DNA from 3 places in the Arthrobacter sp. NicSoilC5 genome. Region 2 is predicted to be linked to each of the others. Evidence: riboswitches for the same ligand, from Rfam matches in the RefSeq annotation. Region 2 holds a riboswitch; each other region holds the start of a gene.
What was found. Region 2 has a riboswitch for S-adenosylmethionine ahead of LDO22_RS20740 (homoserine O-acetyltransferase). Riboswitches for the same ligand answer to the same signal wherever they lie in the genome.
Positions count from the first base shown of each region.

Region 1: it holds a riboswitch for S-adenosylmethionine, as region 2 does, so the genes downstream of both, LDO22_RS12275 (DUF1737 domain-containing protein) here and LDO22_RS20740 (homoserine O-acetyltransferase) in region 2, are expected to answer to the same signal.
Region 3: it holds a riboswitch for S-adenosylmethionine, as region 2 does, so the genes downstream of both, LDO22_RS16720 (cobalamin-independent methionine synthase II family protein) here and LDO22_RS20740 (homoserine O-acetyltransferase) in region 2, are expected to answer to the same signal.

Region 1 covers NZ_AP024660.1:2,605,093-2,612,777, reverse strand. The annotation lists gene LDO22_RS12290 (DUF222 domain-containing protein) at 1-993, opposite strand, end outside; gene LDO22_RS21845 (hypothetical protein) at 999-1,478, opposite strand; gene LDO22_RS12285 (O-succinylhomoserine sulfhydrylase) at 1,543-2,751, opposite strand; gene LDO22_RS12280 (rhodanese-like domain-containing protein) at 2,752-3,162, opposite strand; gene LDO22_RS12275 (DUF1737 domain-containing protein) at 3,159-3,434, opposite strand; SAM riboswitch class IV at 3,448-3,563, opposite strand; gene LDO22_RS12270 (OpgC domain-containing protein) at 3,732-6,200, shown strand; gene LDO22_RS12265 (hypothetical protein) at 6,339-6,593, opposite strand; gene LDO22_RS12260 (TetR/AcrR family transcriptional regulator C-terminal domain-containing protein) at 6,816-7,520, shown strand; gene LDO22_RS12255 (pyridoxamine 5'-phosphate oxidase family protein) at 7,558-7,685, opposite strand, start outside.
Region 2 covers NZ_AP024660.1:4,476,565-4,484,249, reverse strand. The annotation lists gene LDO22_RS20750 (zinc-binding dehydrogenase) at 1-274, opposite strand, end outside; gene LDO22_RS20745 (MFS transporter) at 279-1,661, opposite strand; gene LDO22_RS20740 (homoserine O-acetyltransferase) at 1,841-2,956, opposite strand; SAM riboswitch class IV at 2,969-3,084, opposite strand; gene LDO22_RS20735 (bifunctional o-acetylhomoserine/o-acetylserine sulfhydrylase) at 3,188-4,510, opposite strand; SAM riboswitch class IV at 4,555-4,669, opposite strand; gene LDO22_RS20730 (VOC family protein) at 4,831-5,469, shown strand; gene LDO22_RS20725 (HNH endonuclease signature motif containing protein) at 5,676-7,421, shown strand; gene LDO22_RS20720 (CPBP family intramembrane glutamic endopeptidase) at 7,507-7,685, opposite strand, start outside.
Region 3 covers NZ_AP024660.1:3,549,986-3,557,670, forward strand. The annotation lists gene LDO22_RS16690 (thioesterase domain-containing protein) at 1-410, shown strand, start outside; gene LDO22_RS16695 (HAD-IIA family hydrolase) at 407-1,243, opposite strand; gene LDO22_RS16700 (TrmH family RNA methyltransferase) at 1,315-1,971, shown strand; gene fbaA (class II fructose-bisphosphate aldolase) at 2,094-3,113, shown strand; gene LDO22_RS16710 (DUF3151 domain-containing protein) at 3,114-3,539, shown strand; gene LDO22_RS16715 (uracil-DNA glycosylase) at 3,610-4,239, opposite strand; gene LDO22_RS16720 (cobalamin-independent methionine synthase II family protein) at 4,451-5,659, opposite strand; SAM riboswitch class I at 5,673-5,777, opposite strand; gene LDO22_RS16725 (M14 family zinc carboxypeptidase) at 5,875-6,891, shown strand; gene LDO22_RS16730 (adenylosuccinate synthase) at 7,126-7,685, shown strand, end outside.

The DNA.
Region 1 (7,685 bases), 1.9 Mb from region 2:
CTGTAGAAGGACCTGTTCCAGCGGGCTTCGTTGTGTTGGCAGGATGCCCGGGGGCCAGCGGGTTGGTTCTGAGTCCTGGTATTCGGCGTTGTAGTGCCGTCCCGTTGGTGAGGTCCAGCCGGGTGGTTCATTCGTGTTGGCCGGGTCCGGTGTCCATTGGCTGTGGTGTTTGAGCCGGTGGTGTTTGGGGCAGAGTTGGGCCAGGTTGCTGACGTTGGTGGTGCCGCCGTGTTGCCAGGCTTGTAGGTGGTCGGTTTCGTTGTCGGGGGTGCGGTTGGTGCAGCCCCGGAAGCTGCACTTGGTGTCGCGCATCCTGATCCAACGTTTGATGGCCTCGGTGAGCCGGTAGTTCTTCCTTCCGATTTCCAGGGGTGCGCCGTCGCGGGGGTCGATGAGGACCCGGTAGAACGATTCCGCCCCGTCGGCGACAAGTTTCCGTGCCATGGACGCCGGGATCGGCCCGAAACAATCCAGTACGGCGGGTTCATCGGTCACTCCGAGGAGGGAGAATACGGGCACCATCACCAGGACGTCGGCCCGCGGGGTGGGGACCTGCCCGATCCCGGTGACACCCTGCGTGCCCTGAACGCCGGGGCCGGGACCGTCTTCCTCGGCGTGGGCGGCGGTCTCCCCGGCTGCGGGCTTCATGCCAGCCCCCAGCAGCAGGGAGGCGGCGATGTCGGGGCGGAGCTGGGTGAGGGTGCGCTCTTCGGTGGGACCTTGGAGTCCGCGGGCGGTGGCGGTGGTGCGGTTCCAGATGGCGCAGGCGGTGTCCCCGGGGAGGTAGAGCGAGACCCAGGCCATACCGTCCCGCTCGGGGGTGTATTCCATCCGCCGGTCAGCTACCCCTTTTACATGGCGCTTCTCGATCGATTCCGGATGGTGGCGTTCCCGCCACCCACGGACCTTGGCCCGGAACCTTGACGGGACGAGGTCACCCGGGGCCGCGCCGCGGGCGGGCTGGGGTGCGTCAGGGTCGAAGAAATGCGCCACCAGCTTCAGCGCGCCCTCCGGGGTGAGGCCTCGGTTTCGTCGGCGACAATCCGGGCGTGCTGCCACGACATCGCGCCCGCGGCCAAGGCCTGGAACACCGGCGGCAGGGAACAGATCCGCCGTGACTGGTCCACCAAAGCGCCCGCGGCCGCGGAGCTGATAGTCAGGACACCGGCGATCTCCTCCACCACCGACATGTCAGCGTAAGTGCGGTCATGGATCGAGGCGTCCGGCGGGGTCAGGGCGCGCTGGAACTCCACTGCCTCGGCAGTGTCCTGTGCCTTCACCGCAGCGAGCTGCGCCTCCAGCCGGGCCGCAACCTCAAGCCTTTCCAGCCTGATCCCATACCGACGCTGCAACACATCCATACCGGCACCAGCACCCGCCCCGGCAGCAAGGAAAGAGTCCTCACGGTTCAGCGAATCAAGGGCGGCAACAGAGGCATCGAGTGACGCCAGCACCACCCCGACACCGCTGGTTCCCATACCGACATCATCCAACGAGGCACTGACATCTGTATTTGGCCAGGCGGATCTGGTCCCGCCCCCGCTAGATCTGCTTCAGCGCCTGTTCCAGGTCGCGGAGGAGGTCCTCCGGGTCCTCGAGCCCCACCGAGAGCCGGACCACGCCGTCGCTCAGGCCGATGGCGGCCCGCCCCTCCGGGCCCATGGCCCGGTGGGTGGTGGTGGCGGGGTGAGTGATCAGGGACTTTGCGTCACCGAGGTTGTTGGAGATATCGATGATCCGCAGTCCGTCCAGCAGTGCGAACGCCGCTTCCTTGCCCGTGCGTCCGGCGGAAGGAGCGAGCTCGAAGGTAAGGACCGTGCCACCTGCACTCATCTGCTTTGCCGCCAGCCCGTACTGCGGGTGCGACTTCAGGAGCGGGTACTTGACCCAGCTCACCGCCGGCTGTTCCTCAAGCCATTCTGCGAGCCGGAGTGCGGTGGCCGAGGAGTGGTTGACGCGCAGGCCCATGGTCTCCAGGCCCTTGGTCAGGACCCAGGCGTTGAAAGCGGAAAGCGCGGGGCCGGTGTGGCGCATCAGCTGCTTCACCGGTCCGTCGACGAATTCCTTGGTGCCCAGGATGGCTCCGCCCATCACCCGGCCCTGCCCGTCGATGTGCTTGGTGCCGGAGTAGACGATCACGTCGGCGCCGAGGTCCCCGCAGCGCTGCAGCAGGGGAGTGGCAAAGACGTTGTCCGCCACTACGGTGGCCCCGGCCGCGTGCGCCAGTTCGCTGACGGCGGCGATGTCCACGATCTCCTGCATGGGGTTCGACGGGGACTCGAAGAAGACGGCGGTGGTGGGCTTGGACAGGGCTTCGCGCCACTGGTCCAGGTCCGGGCCGTCCACGAAGACCGTCTCCACACCCCAACGGGGCAGGATCTCGTTCAGGATCACAAAGCACGAACCGAACAGTGACCGGGCGGCCACCACCCGGTCGCCCGCAGCCAGCAGGGCGCCCAGCGCGGTGAACACGGCGGACATGCCCGACGCCGTCGCGAAGCATGCTTCGGTGCCTTCGAGCAGCCTGAGCCGTTCCTGGAAGGTGGCCACGGACGGGTTGCCGTAGCGGGAGTAGACAAAGCGCTCGTCCTCGCCGGTGAAGGCGCGTTCGGCTGCCGCGGCGGATTCGTAGACGAACCCTGAGTTCAGGAAGATGGCCTCGGATGTTTCCTGGAAGTTGGAGCGGTCCAGGCCTCCGCGGACTGCCTGGGTGTCGGGGTTCCAGCCGGGGGCGTCTGGGTTGAAGGTCACTTAGTTCTTTCCGAGGTTGGTGGGGAGGCCGCGGTTCTTCCAGCCATTGACGGTCCGCTCGCCATAGCGGTCGGGCTCGCCTTCGAAGCCCTCCAGCACGCTGTACGCGGTGAAGCCGGCCTGGGTGGCGGCAGTCGCGGCCGCGATGGACCGTTGGCCGGACCGGCACAGGAACAGCAGTTCCGCGTGGGGATCCTCCGGCGCCTGCTCCTGGAGGTCCTTGACGAAGTCCGGGTTGGGGATGCCGCCGGGGAAGGTCCACTGGATGAACAGGGGATCGTTGTCCGTCGCCTTGGTGTCCGGGATGCCGATGTGGGCCCATTCGCCCTCGGTGCGGACATCCACCAGGATGGCGCCCTGCTCCAGCTTGGCCCAGGCTTCCTGCGGCGTCAGGTCTCCCGCGTAGCTCATGCGTGGCCCTCGCCGTCGAACTCGCCCTCAAATTCGGCATCGAGCTGGTCCACGGCGGTGGCCACGGCGGCGTCGGCTGAAGCGATCGCGGCCGGAAGGACGATTGCCTGCGCCACGATGACGGTGGTGCCGTTGAAGGTCGCCGCCGGGCTGCCGTGCAGGACGTAGCCATCGGCGAGTGCAGCGGAGATCCGCTCACAGAATTCACGGTTGTCCGCGCCCGTAATCAGGCGGTAGGACAGTCTTTCGTCAGGGGCGGGTGCGTCGGACACGACGGATCTCCTTCTCTCACGCTTGCAGCTCGAATCGGTCGATATGCCGAGTATTCACCTGAGGCACCCCGCCGCGAAAGGGAGGGTTGCCGACCGGCAAGTCAGGGCTTGGCGCCGGTACTCATTACTCCCCAAAAACGTAACACCTGCCGCGCCCGGCCGCATCGCCGCCGTCGTCATGTTCCGTAATTGAGCCGTCCGCGTCACGGCACGGGTTATGCCCATGGGCCGATAAAGTTCTTACCGGGGGCGCCGCCCCGTATCCAGAGCAATGAGTACCGGGGGGTCCTTGTCAGCATGCGGGCACACGTATCGCACCACCACGCCGCCATCCGGCGAAACCGTCCGCGATCCATCGCAGCCTTTTTCGCCGCGGCGTTCATCGCCCTCCTGGCCCTGGTGGTCCCGGCGGGCCCGGCGCACGCGGCGCCTGCTGCACCGGACAAGGGCAAGCCGTGGCTGGGGGCGGTCCTCGAGTGGGGCGAGGATACGGCCGCGGGCTTCAGCGACAGGCTGGGCGCCGGCCCCGCCGTCTTCGGCCACGACATCACCATTCCGTACCGCGAATCGGAGCGGAATGACATCGACGGCTTCCTGCAGCAGACTGCAGCCAAAGGCGCCCACGCCCTGCTCACGGTGAAGCCGTCGGTGCCCCTGGACCAGCTCGGCCCCGCGGAGGCGGAAGCGTTCGCAGCCCAGGTCCGCGACCTGACATCGGGGTTCAAGGGCCAACTGCTGGTCCGGTTCGCCCCCGATATGAATGCCAGCTGGGTGGCCTGGGGCCAGCAGCCGGCCACGTACCGGCAGGCCTTCCAGGCCGTGGCGGCAGCCTTCAAGAAGGACGACGGCGGCCGGGCCGCCATGGTGTGGGCGCCTTACCTGGGCAAGGACTACCCCTTTGAACGGAACCGGAATGCCCCGCAGCCGGGAAGCGACGGGTTTTCCCTCCTGGATACGAACGGGGACGGGACCTGGAACGGAAGCGACAGCGCCTATGCCCCCTACTACCCGGGCGATGACGCCGTGGACTGGGTGGGCCTGACCGCCTATCACGACGACACTGCCGGCGGGGCCGCCGTCAACACGACGCCGCGTCCGGGCGAACTCCAGGAGATGCTGACGGCCTCCGGCGGCGAAAACTTCTACGGCACCTACGCCGAGGGACGCAAAAAGCCTTTCCTCCTCCAGACTTCGGCCTTCTACAGCCCTGCGTCCGGTGGGGCGCCCGAGGCGGACATCAAGACGGGCTGGTGGGACCAGGTGGTGGCCACTGCCACGTCACCCGCTTTCGCCGGGACGGCCGCCGTGGTGTGGGACGAGCGGACCAGCACGCGGGATACCGGCGTGGCAAGTATAAGCTGGCTGCTCACGGGAAGCCCGGATATTGCCAAGGCCGCCCTGGACAGGCTGAAGGCATCGCCGATGGTCACCGGCCCTGTCACGGATGTGGCGTCCACGGGCACCTACGTGCGGGCCAACACGCTTTCCGGCGCCGCCCCCTGGACCGTTGGTGCCGCCATGGTCATCCTCCTGGTGGCCCTGTGGCAGGTTCCCCGCCGGATCAACACCGCCACGTCCTGGAGCTACCAGGACCCTTCCACCAGGGATTCGCGGGTGGACCTGCTGCGCGGACTGGCCATTGTCTTTGTGGTGGTCAACCACTTGGGCATGGCCTCACTGTTCCAGCTGCTCACCCAGGAGGCGGTGGGCTTCGTGTCAGGCGCGGAGCTGTTCGTCCTGTTCTCCGGCCTGGTGGTGGGCATGGTGTACGGGCCCAAGGCCAAGGAGGACTTCGGCCGGGTGGTGGACCTGACGTCCCGCCGGGCCGGGAAGCTCTACGTGACCGCCCTGGCCGTGCTGATCGGCGTCTTCCTTCTTTCCCTGCTCCCGTTCTTCCACACTGAGGCCCTGACCACGTTCGTGGACCAGGGGACCGGCGGCGCGGGACACAGCGGTGCCGGCCGGACCTACGACCTCTACGCCGGCATGTCGTCGCTGTTCCAGTTCCCCGTGCCGCCGCAGGTGCTGCCGGCCATCGTGCTGCTGCAGTTCGGTCCCTGGCAGTTCAACGTCATGGGACTGTATGTGGTACTCCTGCTGGCCAGCCCGCTGATCCTTGCGGCGCTGAACCGTGGCAAGGCCGTCTGGGTTTTGCTGGCGACGTTCGCCGTGTACGCAGTGGGCGCCGTGACCCGGTTCAGGATCCTGCCATCCCAGTTTGAGGACTCGTTTCCCCTGCTGGTGTGGCAGGTGCTTTTCGTCCTCGGCCTGGTTGTTGGCTACTACCGCCGCAGCATCGTTGCGTGGTTGTCGGCGCACACGTGGGTGGTGGCGGCCTGCACTGCGGCAGCGTTTGCGCTGGCCTTCCTGTCCTGGGGGAATCCGTACCTGGCCAACAACTACGACGTCCGCCTGGCGCTCATGCCGGACGCCTCCTACCGCGCCATGTATGACGCACTCTTCGGCCGGACCTACCTGGCGCCCGGCCGGCTGTTCAACGTCCTGGTCCTGGTGGTAGCCGCCTACGCGTTCCTCAGCGCTTACTGGAAACCGGTGGAGCGTGCCCTGGGCTGGTTCCTGATTCCGCTGGGCCGCGCCACGCTGTATGTCTTCATCATGCATGTGGTGCTGATCGCCGTCGTCACAAACATCCCGGCGCTCCAGCAGCAGAGCATCTTCCTCAACACCGCGGCCTACGCCGTGGTCCTGGGCCTGTTGTGGGTGATGGTCCGCACCAGGTTCCTTTTCCGGATCATTCCCACCTAGGGATTCCCGCCTGGGGGACGGCCCCTTTGCCTGGTTCCAGGGTGCATCAGGGCATGAAAATGCTGCGGCACAAAAGTGCCACAGCATGTCATCGTGCGCCGCTGGTTACCCTGCGGCCCGTTGGCAGCCCGGGGGGCCTTAAACAAGCCGCGGGTAGCTGCTGAGGATGTAGTCCGCAGCGGCCGGCCCCTTCATGCGCAGTCCGTTGCGGCGAACCGAGACTTTGTGTTTCATGGCAGCCCAGAAACTGGACTCGGTGCCGGTGGGCTGCTCGTTGACGAAGCACCAGCTGGTGTACAGCCCGTAGAGGCGGTCGCGGTCCAGGCTGGCTTCCGAGGCATTGTCTGCGTAGGTGGCTTCGTGGAGGAAAAGATCAAACTGCGAATTGGCCATGAGGCGTCCCTTCGCTCGGTGCGTGGTGCCGCCGGTAGGCTCCAGCGGCGAACCTCGATGCCCTGCACAAGGTGGCAAAGGATTGTGTAGCCGCTTTCCTTGAGAGGTCCCGAAAAGCTCAAGAGTTCATCTTGTCTACGATGTAGACTTTACCTGTAGACCAGATATGAGGCAACCGTCCCAGTTACTTCGGGACGAGGGCCGCCAGTGAGGACCTTTGTGATGACTTCCGCCAACACTTCCCAGCCCGGGCAGGCCAAAACGAGGCTGAGCAGGGACATTGTGCTGGCCAAGGCCCTGGAGTTGGTGGACGCCGAAAGCCTGGAGGCCCTGACCATGCGCCGGCTGGGGCAGGAACTCGGCCGGGATCCGATGAGCCTCTACCGCTACGCCGAGAACCGCGCCGCACTGCTGGACGGGGTTACCGAGCTGGTACTCAACCAGCTAAGCATCCATCCATCGGACCCGGACTGGAAAGCCCAGCTGCGGAAGATCGCCCACAGCTTGCGGGCGCTCGCCCTGCAGCATCCCAATGTGGTTCCCCTGTTGGTCACGCGGCCCCTTTCCACGCCCCTGGGCCTTCGCCCCCTGGGCACGCTGCGGCCGCTGGAACAGATCCTGTCCCTGCTGGGCTCGGCAGGATTCGCGCCGGCCGATGCCCTCCACGTCTACCGCGCCTACTACGGCTTCCTCTACGGGCACATCCTGAACGAGCTGCAGGAGTACGTGGTGGATCCGGAAGAGAACGAGGTGCTGTTGCGCCTGGGGCTCCACCGTTTGCCGGCGAAGGAATTCCCCAAGCTGCGTGCCCTTGCTCCCGCCCTGGCAGAGTACGACGGCGAGGCGGAGCTTGACCAGGGACTTGGCATCCTGCTGTCCGGGCTGGAGGCACAGCTGTCACGTCAGGCGGCAGGCCCCGCCGCCTGACCCCGGGGCCCGCTGACGGCGGATTGCCCGGGCAGCGCTATTCGAAGGACGCGCGGCGCCGGTCCTGCAGGCGGGTGTTCCAGATGTCCGGCCGGTTCACGCGGAACCGGCGCCCCGTCAGTGCTTTGGCGTTCAGCCGCACGTAGTGGGCCTTTTCGCCCGGCT
Region 2 (7,685 bases):
CGGATACGTCGGAGACGCCGTCGCCCACGGACACCACCCGCCCCACGGCCTCGTGTCCCAGGGCCATGGGAAGGGGCCGGACGCGTGAACCGTCCACGACGGACAGGTCCGAATGGCACAGGCTTGAGTAGGTGATGGAGACTCCGAGCTCACCGGCGCGCGGCTCCGGCTGCTCCAGCTCCTGCACCAGCAGGGGCCGGGACTCGGCGTAGCTCTGTTTTCCCTCGGCGCTGGCCGGGGCGGGAACGGTGGAATAGAGGACGGCGGCTTTCATGTGCCTACTTCTTGCTGGCAGCGAGCAGGTCTGCCGTGCCCTTGGCGTCGGCCGCGTCAACGTCGTGCAGCGAGATGCCCCGGGTTTCCTTCAGGAAGAAGACCGCGACGGCGGTGATGGCACACGCGATGAGCAGGTACACCGCCACCGGGACGGAGGACTTGTAGGTACCCAGCAGGGACGCGGCGATGATCGGCGCCAGTGAGCCCGCCACGATGGACGTCACTTGGTATCCCAGGGAGACGCCGGAATACCGCATCCGGGTGGGGAACATTTCCGCCATGATGGCGGGCTGCCCGGCATACATGAAGGCGTGGAACACCAGGCCGATCATGATGGCCGCCAGGATGATGACATCGTTCTTGGTGTCCATCATGGGGAAGGCAAAGAAGCCCCAGGTGGCACCCATGATGGCGCCGGCCATGTAGACGGGCTTGCGGCCGAAGCGGTCCGACAGCTTGCCCACCATGGGCACGACGGCGAAGTGGACGGCGTGCGCAAGGAGCAGCAGCAACAGGATCCGCGTGGTGTCAGCCTGCACCACCGTCTTCAGGTAGGTGATGGAGAACGTGACCACCAGGTAGTAGAGGATGTTTTCCGCGAAGCGCAGGCCCATGGCGGTGAAGACGCCGCGCGGGTAGCGCCGGAACACCTCGGCCACGCCGTAGCCCTTATGGCCGGCGTCCACCTCTTTGCGGGCCTCCAGGAAGATGGGGGCGTCGTTGACCTTGGTGCGGATGTAGTAACCGATGATGACGATCACGGCGGAGAGCCAGAACGCCACGCGCCAGCCCCAGCCCAGGAACGCGTCCTGCGTCAGCGTGGAGGAGAGGACGAACAGCACGGCCGTGGCCAGCAGGTTGCCCAGCGGCACTGCCGATTGCGGCCAGCTGGCCCAGAAGCCGCGGGACTTGCTGGGGCTGTGCTCTGCCACGAGGAGCACGGCGCCGCCCCATTCCCCGCCCACGGCGAAGCCCTGGGCGAACCGCAGGAAGACCAGCAGCGCGGGCGCCCAGTAGCCGATCTGTCCGAAGGTGGGCAGGCAGCCCATGAGGAAGGTGGAGACCCCCACCAGGATGATGCTCAGCTGCAGCAGCTGCTTGCGGCCGAACTTATCGCCGAAGTGGCCAAAGACAATGCCGCCGATAGGGCGTGCGACGAAACCGACGGCATAGGTGAGGAAGGCAGCGATGATGCCGTCCAGTTCCGTGCCGGCGTTGGGGAAGAAGGCCTTCCCGAACACCAGGGTGGCGGCCGATGCGTAGAGGAAGAACTCGTACCATTCCACGACCGTGCCGGCCATGGAGGCCGTCACCACTTTCTTCAGGCCTGAGGCCTTGACGTCGGTTTCCTCTGTACGCCTTGCGGCGGAGCTTTCCGTACTCATGCGAACTCCTTCGGCGTCGTCGTCGACACCACGGGGACCAGTCAATGGCAGACGGGTGTGATGCACACCACGAAAGCCGGATTCGATGAGTATGGTCTGCCTGCGGCGCAACCTCAACGCCGATTAGTGCAGAACGCATCTGCAGGAATGCACATTAAGGGCTGTGCGCCAGGCGGCGCCTAGACCAGGAAGCTGTTCCGCAGCCGGCCGCCCAACTGCCCGATCTCGGTGAGGAACCCGTCGTGCCCGATCGGTGCCTGGATGACATGGACGTCCACGTCCCCGGGCAGCGCCTGGGCCAGTTCGTGGGACTGCGACGGAAAATAGAGCCGGTCCGAGTCGACGGCGGCCACGAAGAACCGTGCCGTGGAGGCGGCGAGGGTTTCGGTCAAGGTTCCCCGTCCCCGGCACACATCGTGGCTCATCAGTGCCTCGGTCAGGGCGATATAGCTGTTGGCATCGAAGCGCTTCACCAGCTTGTTGCCCTGGTGGTCCAGGTAGCTTTCCACCTGGTAGCGGCCGCGGGAGGCAAGAACTTCCCCCTGCAGGGGCGACTCGGGCGCCTGGGGTGCCCGGCCGAAGCGGCCTTCCAGTTCGGCAGCCGACCGGTAGGTGATGTGGGCGATGCGCCGGGCGAGCGCCAGCCCGTCTTCCGGGCACGGACCGCCGTAGTAGTCCCCGCCGTTGAAATTGGGGTCCTGCCGGATGGCCAGCGTTTGGGCCTGCGCGAAGGCAATCTGTTCGGCAGTACTGGCGGCTCCCACGGAGATCACCGCGCAGCGCTGCACCCTTTCCGGGTACGTCACCGCCCATTCCAGGGCGCGGGCGCCGCCCATGGATCCGCCGAGGACGGCGAACCAGCTCTTGATGCCCAGCTGGTCCGCGAGCCTTGCCTCGGCAACGGTGCTGTCGCGCAGCGTGACGAGGGGAAACCTGGAGCCCCAGGGCTTTCCGTCCGGCGCGGGCGATGACGGGCCCGTAGATCCGTAGCAGCCGCCAACGATATTGATGGACACCACGAAGAAGCGGTCCGTGTCCACGGGAGCGCCGGGGCCGGCCAGCTGTTCCCACCAGCCTTCTTCGTCGGTGTCGCCGCGGGTCACGTGGGTGCTGCCGGTCAGCGCATGCTCGATCAGGATGGCGTTGCTGGCGTCCGCGTTGAGCGTCCCCCAGGTTTCGTAGGCCAGGGTGACGTCCGGGAGGTATCCCCCGGCTTCGAGTTCCAGTCCCCCGATGGAGGCGTAACGGACGATTCCGTGTTGGGGGATGGTGGTTCGGGCGACGGTAACCGTCATGGCAAGACCTCTTCTACGCGCTTGCCTGCCGTCGTCTGACCGGCAGGCCAGGTCCTCACCCGGGGCACCCCACCGCGGATGGAGGGTTGCCGGCCAGCAAGCCGGGGCTGTCACTGGCACTCATGACCTGGTTCGAGTGTACGAAACACCCCCCACTCCAGGCCAAGAGTATGACTGGTTGTGACTTCCCGGTTCGCCGGCCGGCACATGCTGCGACGCTCGCGTTTGGGGCTACGCGTCGGCGCCCTTGGCTGCCCGGAAGCCTGCCTCCAGGTCGGCCAGGATGTCGTCGATGTGCTCCAGGCCAACGGAAAGCCGGACCAGGCCCGGGTGCACGCCGGCCACAACCTGCTGCTCCGGCGAGAGCTGGCTGTGCGTGGTGGACGCGGGGTGGATGACCAGGGAGCGGACGTCGCCGATGTTGGCCACGTGGGAATGCAGCTCCAGGGCGTCGACGAAGCGCTTGCCCGCCTCTGCCCCGCCGGCCAGGTTGAAGGCCACGACGGCGCCCGTCCCCTTGGGTCCGTACTTGCGGCCACGCTCGTACCAGGGGCTGGAGGGCAGCCCCGCGTAGGCGACGGATTCGACGTCGTCCCTTGCCTCCAGCCAGCGCGCCACTTCCGTGGCGTTCGCAACGTGGCGCTCCACCCGCAGGCTCAACGTCTCCAGGCCCTGGGAAATCAGGAACGCGTTGAAGGGCGAGACGGCTGAGCCGAGGTCGCGCAGCAACTGCACACGGGCCTTGAGGATGTAGGAGAGGTTGGCGCCGAGTGCGCCGCCTTCACCGAGATCGCGGGCGTAGACCAGGCCGTTGTACGTGGGGTCCGGGGTGTTGAAGCCGGGGAACCGCTCCGGATCCTTGCCGAAATCGAACTTGCCGGAATCGACGATGACACCGGCGATGGCCGAGCCGTGGCCGCCCAGGTACTTGGTGGCCGAGTGCAGGACAATATCCGCACCCCACTCCAGCGGGCGGATCAGGTACGGCGTGGACAAGGTGTTGTCCACAATGAGCGGAACCCCGGCCTGGTGGGCCACCTCGGAGATGCCTTCAATATCCAGGACGTCCTGGCGCGGGTTGGACACCACTTCACCGAAGAAGAGCTTGGTGTTGGGCTGCACGGCATCGCGCCACTGGTCCAGGTTGTCCGGATCGGCCACGAAGGTCACCGAGATGCCGAACTTCTTCAGCGTGTGCGCAAACAGGTTGTAGGTTCCGCCGTAAAGGCTGGGGCTGGCCACGATGTGGTCGCCTGCCTCGGCGATGTTCAGGACAGCGAAGGTTTCGGCGGCCTGCCCGGAGCTCAGCAGCAGCGCGGCCAGGCCTCCTTCGAGGCTGGCAATCCGTTGCTCGACGGCATCCTGGGTGGGATTGCCGATGCGGGTATAGATGGGCGCAAGTTCAGCCAGGGCAAAACGGTTGGCGGCGCTTTCAGCGCTGGGAAACACGAATGACGTGGTCTGGTAGATAGGCAGGGCGCGGGCCCCCGTGGCGCTGTCCGCCGCCTGGCCTGCGTGGATCTGGCGGGTTTCGAAGGACCATCCGTTGGACATCCAAATCTCCTTTGACATGGGCCCGGCATGCTCACCGGCAGTACGGGCCGCGCTTGCTCCCGGCTGTTGCCGGGGAGCCAGGTCTTCACCCGGGGCACCCCACCGCGGATGGAGGGTTGCCGGCCAGCGAGCCGGGGCTTGGCGCTGGCACTCATGACCTGGGCCCAGTCTAGGAACCGGACGGTTGCCGTGGACAGCATTGTGACGAACATGGTCTTCCGGCCACTGTCTCGGCCGAATAACGGGGGCGCCGGGCGCCACAAATACTAGTAAGGGTGCCCTTAGCTGAGAGCCTGATCACAAAGTGCCAAGATGTTCGCATGCGCATGGATCACGTCTCTTACGCCTGTGAACACGATGGCCTCGCGGCCACTACCGAACGTATTGCAACTGCCCTCGGCGTTGAGGCAGTGAAGGGTGGCGTACACCCCCGCTTCGGAACCCGGAATATGATCATCCCGCTCGCCGGCCACAAGTACCTCGAAGTCGTTGAGGTCCTGGACCACCCGGCATCGGACAAGGCACCGTTCGGACAGGCAGTACGTGCCCGCTCCGCTGCTGGTGGCGGCTGGATGGGCTGGTGCGTCGAAGTGGACGACCTCGCCCCCTTCGAGGAACGCCTGGGCCGCGCCGCCGTGAACGGCAACCGCAAGTTCCCGGACGGCCGCGAACTGGTCTGGAAGCAGATTGGCATCCTGGGCCTCATCGCCGATCCCCAGGTGCCGTACATGCTCAAGTGGGAGGGCGATCCCTCGCTCCACCCGTCCCACGCGTACGAGAGCAACCTCAAGATGAGCTGCCTGACCATCGCCGGTTCCGCCTCGCGCGTCACCGAGTGGCTGGGTGAGCCGGTGGAGAAGCCGCTCGAGGACGTTGCGGTGGAGTGGGTCGCCCCGCACGGAACCCCGGGCATCCTCTCGGTCACCTTTGAAACCGCCAACGGAGCCGTCACCATCTGACCCTCCCCCGTTCCTCCCCGGATCACTTCGGGGAGGTCCCCGGGTTGTGCCCGGGCAAACTTCGGCCGCCATTGGGTGGTGACAACGGCGTCACCACCCAATGGCGGCCGAATTAATTTAAGAAGCTGCCCCCTGCGCCGCTATGAAGGACGCCAGCATGAACCGTGCACACTTTGGATGTCAGTGCCTCGTTGGATGATGTGGGCATGGGAATCAGCGGTGGTGTTGAGGTGGTTTTGGAGGGTGTTCGTGCCTCTGTTGCTGCCATCGATGCGCTGGATTTCGAAGATACTTCCCTGGCTGCCGGCGCCGGCATTGGTTCCCGTGTTGACGTGCTTCAACGGCGGTATGAGATCCGGCTGGAACGGCTGGAGGTTGCGGCCCGGCTGGAGGCGCAGCTCGCCGCGATGAAGGCGCTGGATACTGCCGAAGCCGTTGCCTTCCAGCAGGCGATGACGCCGCCGGACGCCACTGTCCAGGACCGCACTTACGCGGACATGTCGGTGGTGGAGGAGATCGCCGGGGTGCTGACCATCAGCTCGGCGGCCGCGGGCGCTTTGGTGGAGCACTCACGCCGGATCTGCTCCCTGCCGCTGGTGTTCGATGCACTGTCCGCCGGGGACATGTCCTGGCAGCACGCCCGGATTGTCGCCGATGAGACTGAAGGCCTCACCACCGAGGGCGCCCTGGCGTTGGTGGCGCACTTCTTCGACCCGGCTGCACCCCAGCCCGCCCGCGGCGCGGCCCCCGGCGAGCTTGTTCCGTCCCGGTTCCGGGCGAAGGTGCGTGGTTGGCGGGAACGCCACCACCCCGACTCGATCGAGAAGCGCCATGTAAAGGGTGTGGCTGACCGGCGGATGGAATACACCCCGGACAAGGACGGTATGGCCTGGATCTCCCTCTACTTGCCCGGGGACACCGCGTGCGCTATCTGGAACCGGACCACCGCGACCGCCCGCGGCCTCCAGGGACCAGACGAACCCCGCACCCTTACCCAACTCCGCCCCGACATCGCAGCATCGCTGCTCCTCGGCGCCGGCCACGCCGAGGAAGACGGTCCCGGCCTCGGCATTCAGGGCACGGAGGGTGTCACCGGGGTCGGGAAGGTCCCTGCGCCGCGGGCCGATGTCCTGGTCACCGTGCCCGTGTTCGCCCTCCTCGGAGCCACCGACGAACCCGCCTTACTGGACGGCTTCGGACCAATCCCGGCGTCCATGGCACGGAAACTTGTCGCCGACGGGGCGGAATCGTTCTACCGGGTCCTGATCGACCCCCGCGACGGGGCACCACTGGAGATCGGCCGGAAAAACTACCGGCTCACCGAGGCCATCAAACGCTGGATCAGGATGCGCGACACCAAATGCACATTCCCCGGCTGCACCAACCGCACCCCCGACAACGAAACCGACCACCTACAAGCGTGGCAACACGGCGGCACCACCAACGTCAGCAACCTGGCCCAACTCTGCCCCAAACACCACCGGCTCAAACACCACACCAGATGGACGCCAGATCCGGCCAACAAGAATGAACCACCCGGCTGGACCTCACCCACAGGCAGGCACTACAACCCAGAACACCCCGACCCCGAACCGGCCCAGTGGCCATCGGGAAGCTTGCCGGTCGATGCTGTTGCGGCGCCCGTCGAAGCATCAGCTCGGCCCGGATCCATGGCTGGACTTGATGACACTGCCCGGCTTAGTGACACCGTTCCGCTGACTACGGCGCCACCATGGCGCGGGCCGCACCTATCGGAGGATCCGTTGTGGCAAGAGTTCCTTGCGGGGATGCCGGTGTGGCCTGATCCGCCTGTCGAAGAACCGCCAGGTGAGAACATGGTGGACCCCAGCGAGCTTTGCCCCACTGATCCCTTGTGGGATGAGTTCCATGCAAAGTTTTTCGAGCTGCCCGCTGACCCGCAGGCGGACTGGCAGCTGCTGCTGGGCATGTGAATGTGGGTGGTGTTGGGCATTGCGGGGACACAGCACTTGTGCCGCTCAGGTAGCCCCTAAGTCCCACTGCCAGGCCTCGGCGGCGCTATCCCAGCCCCACGGCCTTACCGAAGAGGCTGAAGCCGACGAATGCCACAATGTCCAGCAGCGCGTGGGCGATGACCAATGGCATGACGCGCTTGGTACGGGTGTAGAGCCAGGCGAAGACCACCCCCATCACCGCGTTTCCAATGAAGGGACCGAAGCCCTGGTAGAGGTGGTAGC
Region 3 (7,685 bases), 930 kb from region 2:
ATGAACTGGGGGAGCGGATCATCCACAAGGACGAACGGAGCTGGCGCCAGATCCTGAACCAGACGCTGGAGCAGCTCTCACCCATTGCCCCGTCCAACGTCCTGGTCCAAACGGAGTCCGCCTACATCTACCACTTCGAGGGAAGCCTGTTCGCCGGCCACCTCGGAACAGCCAAGATGGCCTATATCGGCAACCCCAAAGACGGCACTGTTGACTATGAGACCGCGGCCGAAACCTGGGCGGTGGTGTTCAAGGACAACATGGTCTCCAGCAACCTGCAGACCACGGGTGCGGCGCCCGCCCACGCCAGCCCCGGCTGGAACCCGCAGATCTACCGGCCCCTGGTCACGGAACTGCTGGACGAGTACTTCCCGCTGCCCCGGGGCGGCTCCCGGGTCAGCATCTTCTAGATCTGGTTCTTCAGGTCCGCCACGGAATTCAGCACCTGGTTGGGCCGGAAGGGGTACGCGGCGATGTCGTCCTTGTGCGTGATGCCGCTGAGGACCAGGACGGTGTGCAGGCCTGCCTCCATGCCGGCGATGATGTCCGTGTCCATCCGGTCACCGATCATGGCGGTGGTCTCGGAGTGTGCATCGATCTGGTTCATGGCCGACCGGAACATCATGGGGTTCGGCTTGCCCACAATGTACGGTTCGCGGCCGGTGGCCTTGGTGATCAGGGCCGCGATGGCACCCGTGGCCGGCATGGGGCCGTCCTTGGAGGGGCCGGTGGCATCCGGGTTGGTGGCGATGAACCGCGCACCGGCCAGGATCAGGCGGATGGCCGTGGTGATTGCCTCAAAAGAGTACGTGCGCGTCTCGCCGAGGACCACGAAGTCCGGGCTCTGGTCGGTGAGGATGAAGCCAGCCTCGTGCAGCGCCGTCGTCAGCCCTGCTTCGCCGATGGTGTAGGCGCGGTTGCCCGATTCCGAGCCACCGGCAGACACCTGGTCCTTCAGGAACTGGGCGGTGGCCAGGGCGGAGGTCCAAATGTTCTCCTCGGGGATCTCCAGCCCGGAAGCGCGCAGGCGTGCGGCGAGGTCGCGGGGCGTGAAGATGGAGTTGTTGGTCAGCACGAGGAAGCGCTTTGAGGTGTCCACCCAGCGCTGGATCAGCTCAGCCGCCCCGGGGATGGGCTGGTTTTCATGGACCAGGACGCCGTCCATGTCCGTCAGCCAGCACTCAATCTCCTGGCCGCTCCGGTATACCGCCGGGTTGCCTGCTACCTGGTCCTCGTCTGCCATGCCCTGCCTCCGCCTGTGATGATTGCCCGAAGAGTCCAGTCTAGTGTTGAAGGGTGAACCAAACGCCCGGCATGACAGACGAACCCGACCACCAGCCCGGGGAGGCCGGACCCGCAAAGGCGGAGGTCGGCGTCGGGCCCTGGGAAGGGGACCTGCCGGAAGGCGACCACTGGGACCCTGACCTGCTGGCGGACGGCGACCGGCGCAACGTCCTGGACAAATACCGCTACTGGAAGCACGAGGCGATCGTCGCGGAGCTGGACTCCCGGCGGCACAACTTCCACGTGGCCATTGAAAACTGGCAGCACGACCTGAACATCGGCACCGTGGTGCGCACCGCCAACGCCTTCCTCGCCAAGGAAGTACACATCATCGGCCGACGGCGGTGGAACCGGCGCGGCGCCATGGTCACCGACCGCTACCAGCACGTCCGCCACCACCCCACCGTGGAGGACTTCGTCCAGTGGGCGCAGGGGGAGGGGCTGGCGATCATCGGGATCGACATCTTCCCGGACTCGGTGCCCCTGGAGACGTATGAACTGCCGCGCGACTGCGTGCTGGTATTCGGGCAGGAGGGCCCGGGCCTGACTCCGGAAGTGCACCAGGCGGCCGCCGCCACCCTGTCCATCGAGCAGTTCGGCTCCACCCGGTCCATCAACGCCGCCTCCGCCGCGGCTATTGCCATGCACGCCTGGATCCGGCGGCACGTCTTCAACCAGCACGTGTGAGTATTACCGACCGGTGACCCGAAACACCCTGCCAGCCCGGGAATGGCTAGGATGGTGCCAAGCCGTAAGCGGTCTATTTGAGGGTCATCCACCCACAGACGAAACTCAGCAGAGGAGCCAGCATGCCCATTGCAACCCCAGAGATCTACGCCGAGATGATCGACCGCGCGAAGGCGGGCGGATTCGCCTTCCCCGCCGTCAACGTCACGTCCTCGCAGACGCTGAACGCGGCACTGCGTGGCTTCGCCGAGGCAGAGTCCGACGGCATCGTGCAGGTTTCCACCGGCGGTGCCGCCTACTGGTCAGGTGCCTCCACCAAGGACATGGTGGCTGGTTCCCTGGGCTTTGCTGCCTTCGCCCGCGAGGTGGCCAAGAACTACGGTGTCAACATCGCCCTGCACACGGACCACTGCCCCAAGGACAAGCTGGACGGCTTTGTCCTGCCGCTGCTGGAAGCGTCCGAGGCTGAAGTCAAGGCCGGCCGCAACCCGCTGTTCAACTCCCACATGTGGGACGGCTCCGCAGAGACCCTGCAGGAGAACCTGAAGATCGCCCGCGACCTGCTGGCCCGCACCGCGGCAGCCAAGATGATCCTCGAGGTGGAGATCGGCACCGTCGGCGGCGAGGAAGACGGCGTGGAGAACGCCATCAACGACAAGCTCTACACCACGGTCGAGGACGCCCTGGCCACCATCGACGCCCTCGGCGCTGGTGAAAACGGCCGCTACATCACCGCCCTGACCTTCGGCAACGTGCACGGCGTCTACAAGCCCGGCGGCGTCAAGCTGCGCCCGGAGATCCTCAAGGACATCCAGGCCCAGGTGGGTGCCAAGATCGGCAAGGACAACCCGTTCGACCTCGTGTTCCACGGCGGCTCCGGCTCCTCCGACCAGGAGATCGCCGACGCCGTTTCCTACGGCGTGATCAAGATGAACATCGACACCGACACCCAGTACGCCTACACGCGTCCGGTGGCTGACCACATGTTCAAGAACTACGACGGCGTCCTGAAGGTTGACGGCGAAGTGGGCAACAAGAAGACCTACGACCCCCGCGTCTGGGGCGCCTCCGCCGAAGCCGGCCTGGCAGCCCGCGTGGTGGAAGCCACCAAGCAGCTCGGTTCGGCCGGAAAGACCTTCTAGATGTCGGACGAGTTCCGCCGGAACCTGATGGGGCCGGAGCCCACGCTCCTGCCTGCCGAAACCGAGGTGCACGGGCAGTTGGAGGCCGGCCACGAGGCATTGGACCTGGTGGCCAAGCACCCCACGTCCTCGCTGCTCTGGGCTGTGCTCGCCGAAGAAGCATGGGCGGAGGGCCGGATCATCGATTCCTACGCCTACTCCCGCGTCGGCTACCACCGCGGCCTGGACTCGCTGCGCCGCAACGGCTGGCGCGGCGTCGGGCCCATCCCGTGGGAGCACGAGCCCAACCGCGGATTCCTGCGGGCCCTCTATTCCCTGGGCAGGGCTTCCTCTGCCATCGGCGAGGCTGACGAGCCGGAGCGGATCGAAAAGTTCCTCAACGACTCGGACCCCACGGCGAAGGCAGCGATCGAGGGCAAGTTTTAGTCCTTTGCGCTTAAACAACGACGGCGGGTGGTTACCTTTCCTGGAAAGGTAACCACCCGCCGTCGGTCGCTTAAGGCTTGGCGATGCCGGTGCGTGCCATGGCGTCGGCGTAGGCCGCGCGCATGTCCTCGAGGTACTCCTCCTGGCGAGCGGGGGAACCGGCGAAGGCGCGGCCGCTCAGGGAGCGTACCTTGTAGGTCTTCAGGCCACGGCGCCACAGCAGCGGAACTTCGGTCTTCAGGAGTGCGTTGGCCAACCGGTTGGCTTCGGTTCCGTGCGCCACGATGACGGAGGCACGGGGCACCAGGGCCAGGAACTTCAGCAGCGGCTTCAGGCCTGCCTGGATCTGGTCGGGAGTGAACTTGCCGTTGGGCTCACCGGGAACGTGCCAGGGGTGGACGTTCCACGGCATCACGAACTCGGGGCGCAGGCCCAGCTTCCACTGCAGTCCCAGCATGCGGGTCGCGGCGTCCTGGTCCCCGGCCGTGATGAACCCGGACGGGTCCGCCTCGCCAATGTTGGAGAACAGGCTGATGATGCGGCATTCCTCCACGTCGTGCATGGGATCCACATAGGGGACCACGGTTCCGGGCTTGGTCTCCTGCAGGGAATCGCAGAGCTCGTTAACGGCAGCAACGCTGGGGTCGTAGCGGCGGCTCATGAGCTGTTCGTGGAATGTTTCGGGTGCCAGGGCTGTCATGAAGTGCTGGTTCTCCTGCGGGGATTGGCGTTGCTGCCGCCACGGAAACGGGCACGCGGGGGCGCGACACATCAGCGGCGGTTGATTGGGGTGGGCCGATTCCTGGTCGGCCTTACCCAGTTTAGCAAGCCCCGGGAAACGAAACGCCGGTCCCGTGCACCTGACTCAGCCAGGGCACGGAACCGGCGGGTTCCCGCTTCGCCTCCCGCAGCTACCAGAGGCGGCTGGTGGCCCGGCGGGCGCCCTCGCCGAGGGCCTCCAGCTTGGCGAAGGCGATCTGCGGGTGGACCCGCCCGCCCAGGCCGCAGTCGGTGGAGGCGATGACATTCTCACGGCCCACGACGTCGGCAAAGCGGACAATGCGGTCTGCCACCAAGTCCGGGTGTTCCACCACGTTGGTGGCGTGCGAGACGATGCCCGGGATGATCACCTTGCCCTCGGGGAGCTTGGTGTCCTCCCATACCCGCCATTCGTGTTCGTGGCGGACGTTGGCAGCCTCGAAGGAGTAGGCGCCGGCGTTCACCTGCAGCACCGATCCGATGATGTCGGCGAAGGGGATGTCGGTGGTGTGCGGACCGTGCCAGGAACCCCAGCAGACGTGCAGCCGGATCTGTTCCTGGGGCAGGTCGCGGAGGGCCCAGTTGGTGGCCTCGACGCGCAGCTGGATGAACTTCAGGTAGTCCTCCAGGGAGGGCTCGGGATTGATCTGGTCCCAGCTCTCGGCCAGGGACGGATCATCGAGCTGCACGGTCAGGCCGGCATCGATGATCGCCTTGTATTCCTCCCGCATAGCATCGGCGCAGGCGTAGACAAGTTCCTCATCCGACTTGTAGTACTCGTTGGCCACGCGGGCGCAGGAGCCGGGAGAGAGGGACGCTACGAAGCCGTCCGACAACCCGGCCGCTGCGAGGCCGGTCTTCAGGTTCCTGATGTCCGATGCCACCAGGTCCTGGCCCGTGTAGGTCAGGGGTCCGGCGATCTTGGGCTGGGTCACGCTCTTGCGGTGGGACAGGATGCCCGAGGAGGGGTCGTTGTAGGCCTCGTTGAACGCCTGCCGGTCGCGCCGGTCAGGGAATGAGGTCAGGACAATGTTGCCGGGCGAGGAGCGGTGCACCTGGGCATCGGCCCAGCGGTCCACGTTGGTTGGCTCCAGGCCGCCCAGCCGTGCAAAGGAGTAGTTCCACCAGGCGCCGTAGTCCACGGAGCTGGACATCGTGTGCCCGTATTCGCCGTCGTTGGGAATGTCGATGCCGAGGTCCTTCTGGCGCTGGACCACCTCCACCACGGAGGCCTCCAGGAGTTCCAGGAATTCAGGGGTGATGCCGTCGGTTTCCTTGGCGGCATTGGCGGCGATGAGTTCCGGGGTGCGGGGCAAGGATCCCGCGTGGGTGACGCGGATGTGGTCGGTGTTCAGGGACATGCTGGAATCTTCCTTTCCATCGGTCCTGGCAGTAGCACCTTCGGCCGGCAGGAATCCTGCTGGACCGTGGTTGCTGCGGCGTCATCGAGCCAGGTCTCTCGGCCGCTCCGGATGGTTCACTCTCACATAAATCCAGATGCCTGCCCCGGGGCAAGTCTGAGCCGCTTTATGTCGCGACGGGCTGCCCGGCGGCTTTCCTCGCCGTCTCCGGAGCCCTGGCGCTGGCCGTCGTAGCAGGACCTGCCCCGCTGGCACACGCTGTGGGCGAAGGCCCCACCTACGACGGCAACGGCCAGATCACCACGTCCAAGCTCGCCACGTACGAACAGATGGTCTCGTTCCTGAAGGACCAGGATGCCCGCCAGCCGGCAATGGAGCTGGAGGTCATCGGGCAGACGGTCAAGGGGCGCGACATCCACGTGGTCAAGTACATTTCGGACCCCGCCAAGCCCACCATCCTGTACCTGACCCAGCAGCACGGCAACGAGCAGCTCACCACCGAGGGCGCCATGGAGTTCATTAAGCACCTGGGGACCGGCAAATCCGCGGACATCCTCAAAGGCGTGAACATCCTGGTGGTGCCCATGCTCAATGCGGACGGCGCCATGGGTGACGTGAACTTCTCCCTGGACAATTACCTCGCCAAGGGGGACCGGCACCTCACCCGCTACAACGCCGAGGGTGTGGACCTGAACCGCGACCACGTGGCCAAGGTCCAGCCGGAGACCCAGGCGCTGCACAACAACGTCATGCGCAAATACCGGATCGACTACATGATCGACCTGCACCACCAGGGCACCCGGGCGGAGCGTGACGGCAAGCTGGTATCCGGCTCCATCCTGTACCCCACCACCCCCAACGCCGACCCCGCCGTCGTCGAAAAATCCAAGCAGCTCGGCGCGGTGGTCTTCAACAACGTCGACTCCACCGGCTGGGGACACCTGGGCAAGTACCAGGGCGGCAGTGCCGAAACCATCAGCCGCAACGGCATCTCCGTGGAGTACGGCATCGCCACCCTGCTCTTCGAGATGCGCGGCATGTCGGACCACTATTTGGACGGCTATGCACTCGGACAGCGCAGCAACGGCTACCTGATCAAGCAGACCGTCACCACGCTGACCTCCACGGCCGCGGCCATCGCGGACGGGTCCATTGCCGACGCCGACACCTCCTTCTGGAACACGCTCGCCGAACAGACGTCCCGGCCCGCCGGGGAGGCGGAGGACGAATAGGCGGCACCGGCCGCCGCGGCCTTTTGGCAGAAAGGACCGCGGCGGGCCACAACAGTGGACAAAGTGCCCCATCGGCTAAACTTGGGTGGTAAGAGCCCCGGAACTCTTGCTTCGCTGCGCCGTGCTGCGGCTGTGCGAAGGCCGGTATGTTCGGGGCATTCTCATGAACGGCGCTGCATGGGCCCGCCACCTGGTGGCCGGCCCGGGCAGTCCGAACGAATGGGGGAGGATCCCATGCCAGCAATTGTGATCGTAGGAGCCCAGTGGGGCGACGAAGGAAAAGGCAAGGCCACCGACCTGCTGGGCGGCCGTGTTGACTACGTCGTCAAGCCCAACGGCGGCAACAACGCCGGGCACACCGTCGTCGTAGGCGGTGAAAAGTACGAACTCAAGCTGCTGCCGGCAGGCATTCTCAGCCCCAACGCCGTTCCCATCATCGGCAACGGCTGCGTGGTGAACCTGGAGGCCCTCTTCCAGGAAATCGACGGACTCCAGGCGCGCGGCGCCGACACCTCAAAACTGCGGGTCTCCGCCAACGCCCACCTGGTGGCCCCGTACCACCAGGTGCTGGACAAGGTGACCGAACGCTTCCTCGGCAGCCGCGCCATCGGCACCACCGGCCGCGGCATCGGCCCCGCCTACATGGACAAGGTGGCCCGGCTGGGCATCCGCGTCCAGGACGTCTTCGACGAATCGATCCTGCGCCAGAAGGTGGAAGGCTCGCTGCGCCAGAAGAACGAACTCCTGGTCAAGGTCTACAACCGCCGCAGCGTTGTGGTGGACGAGATCGTGGA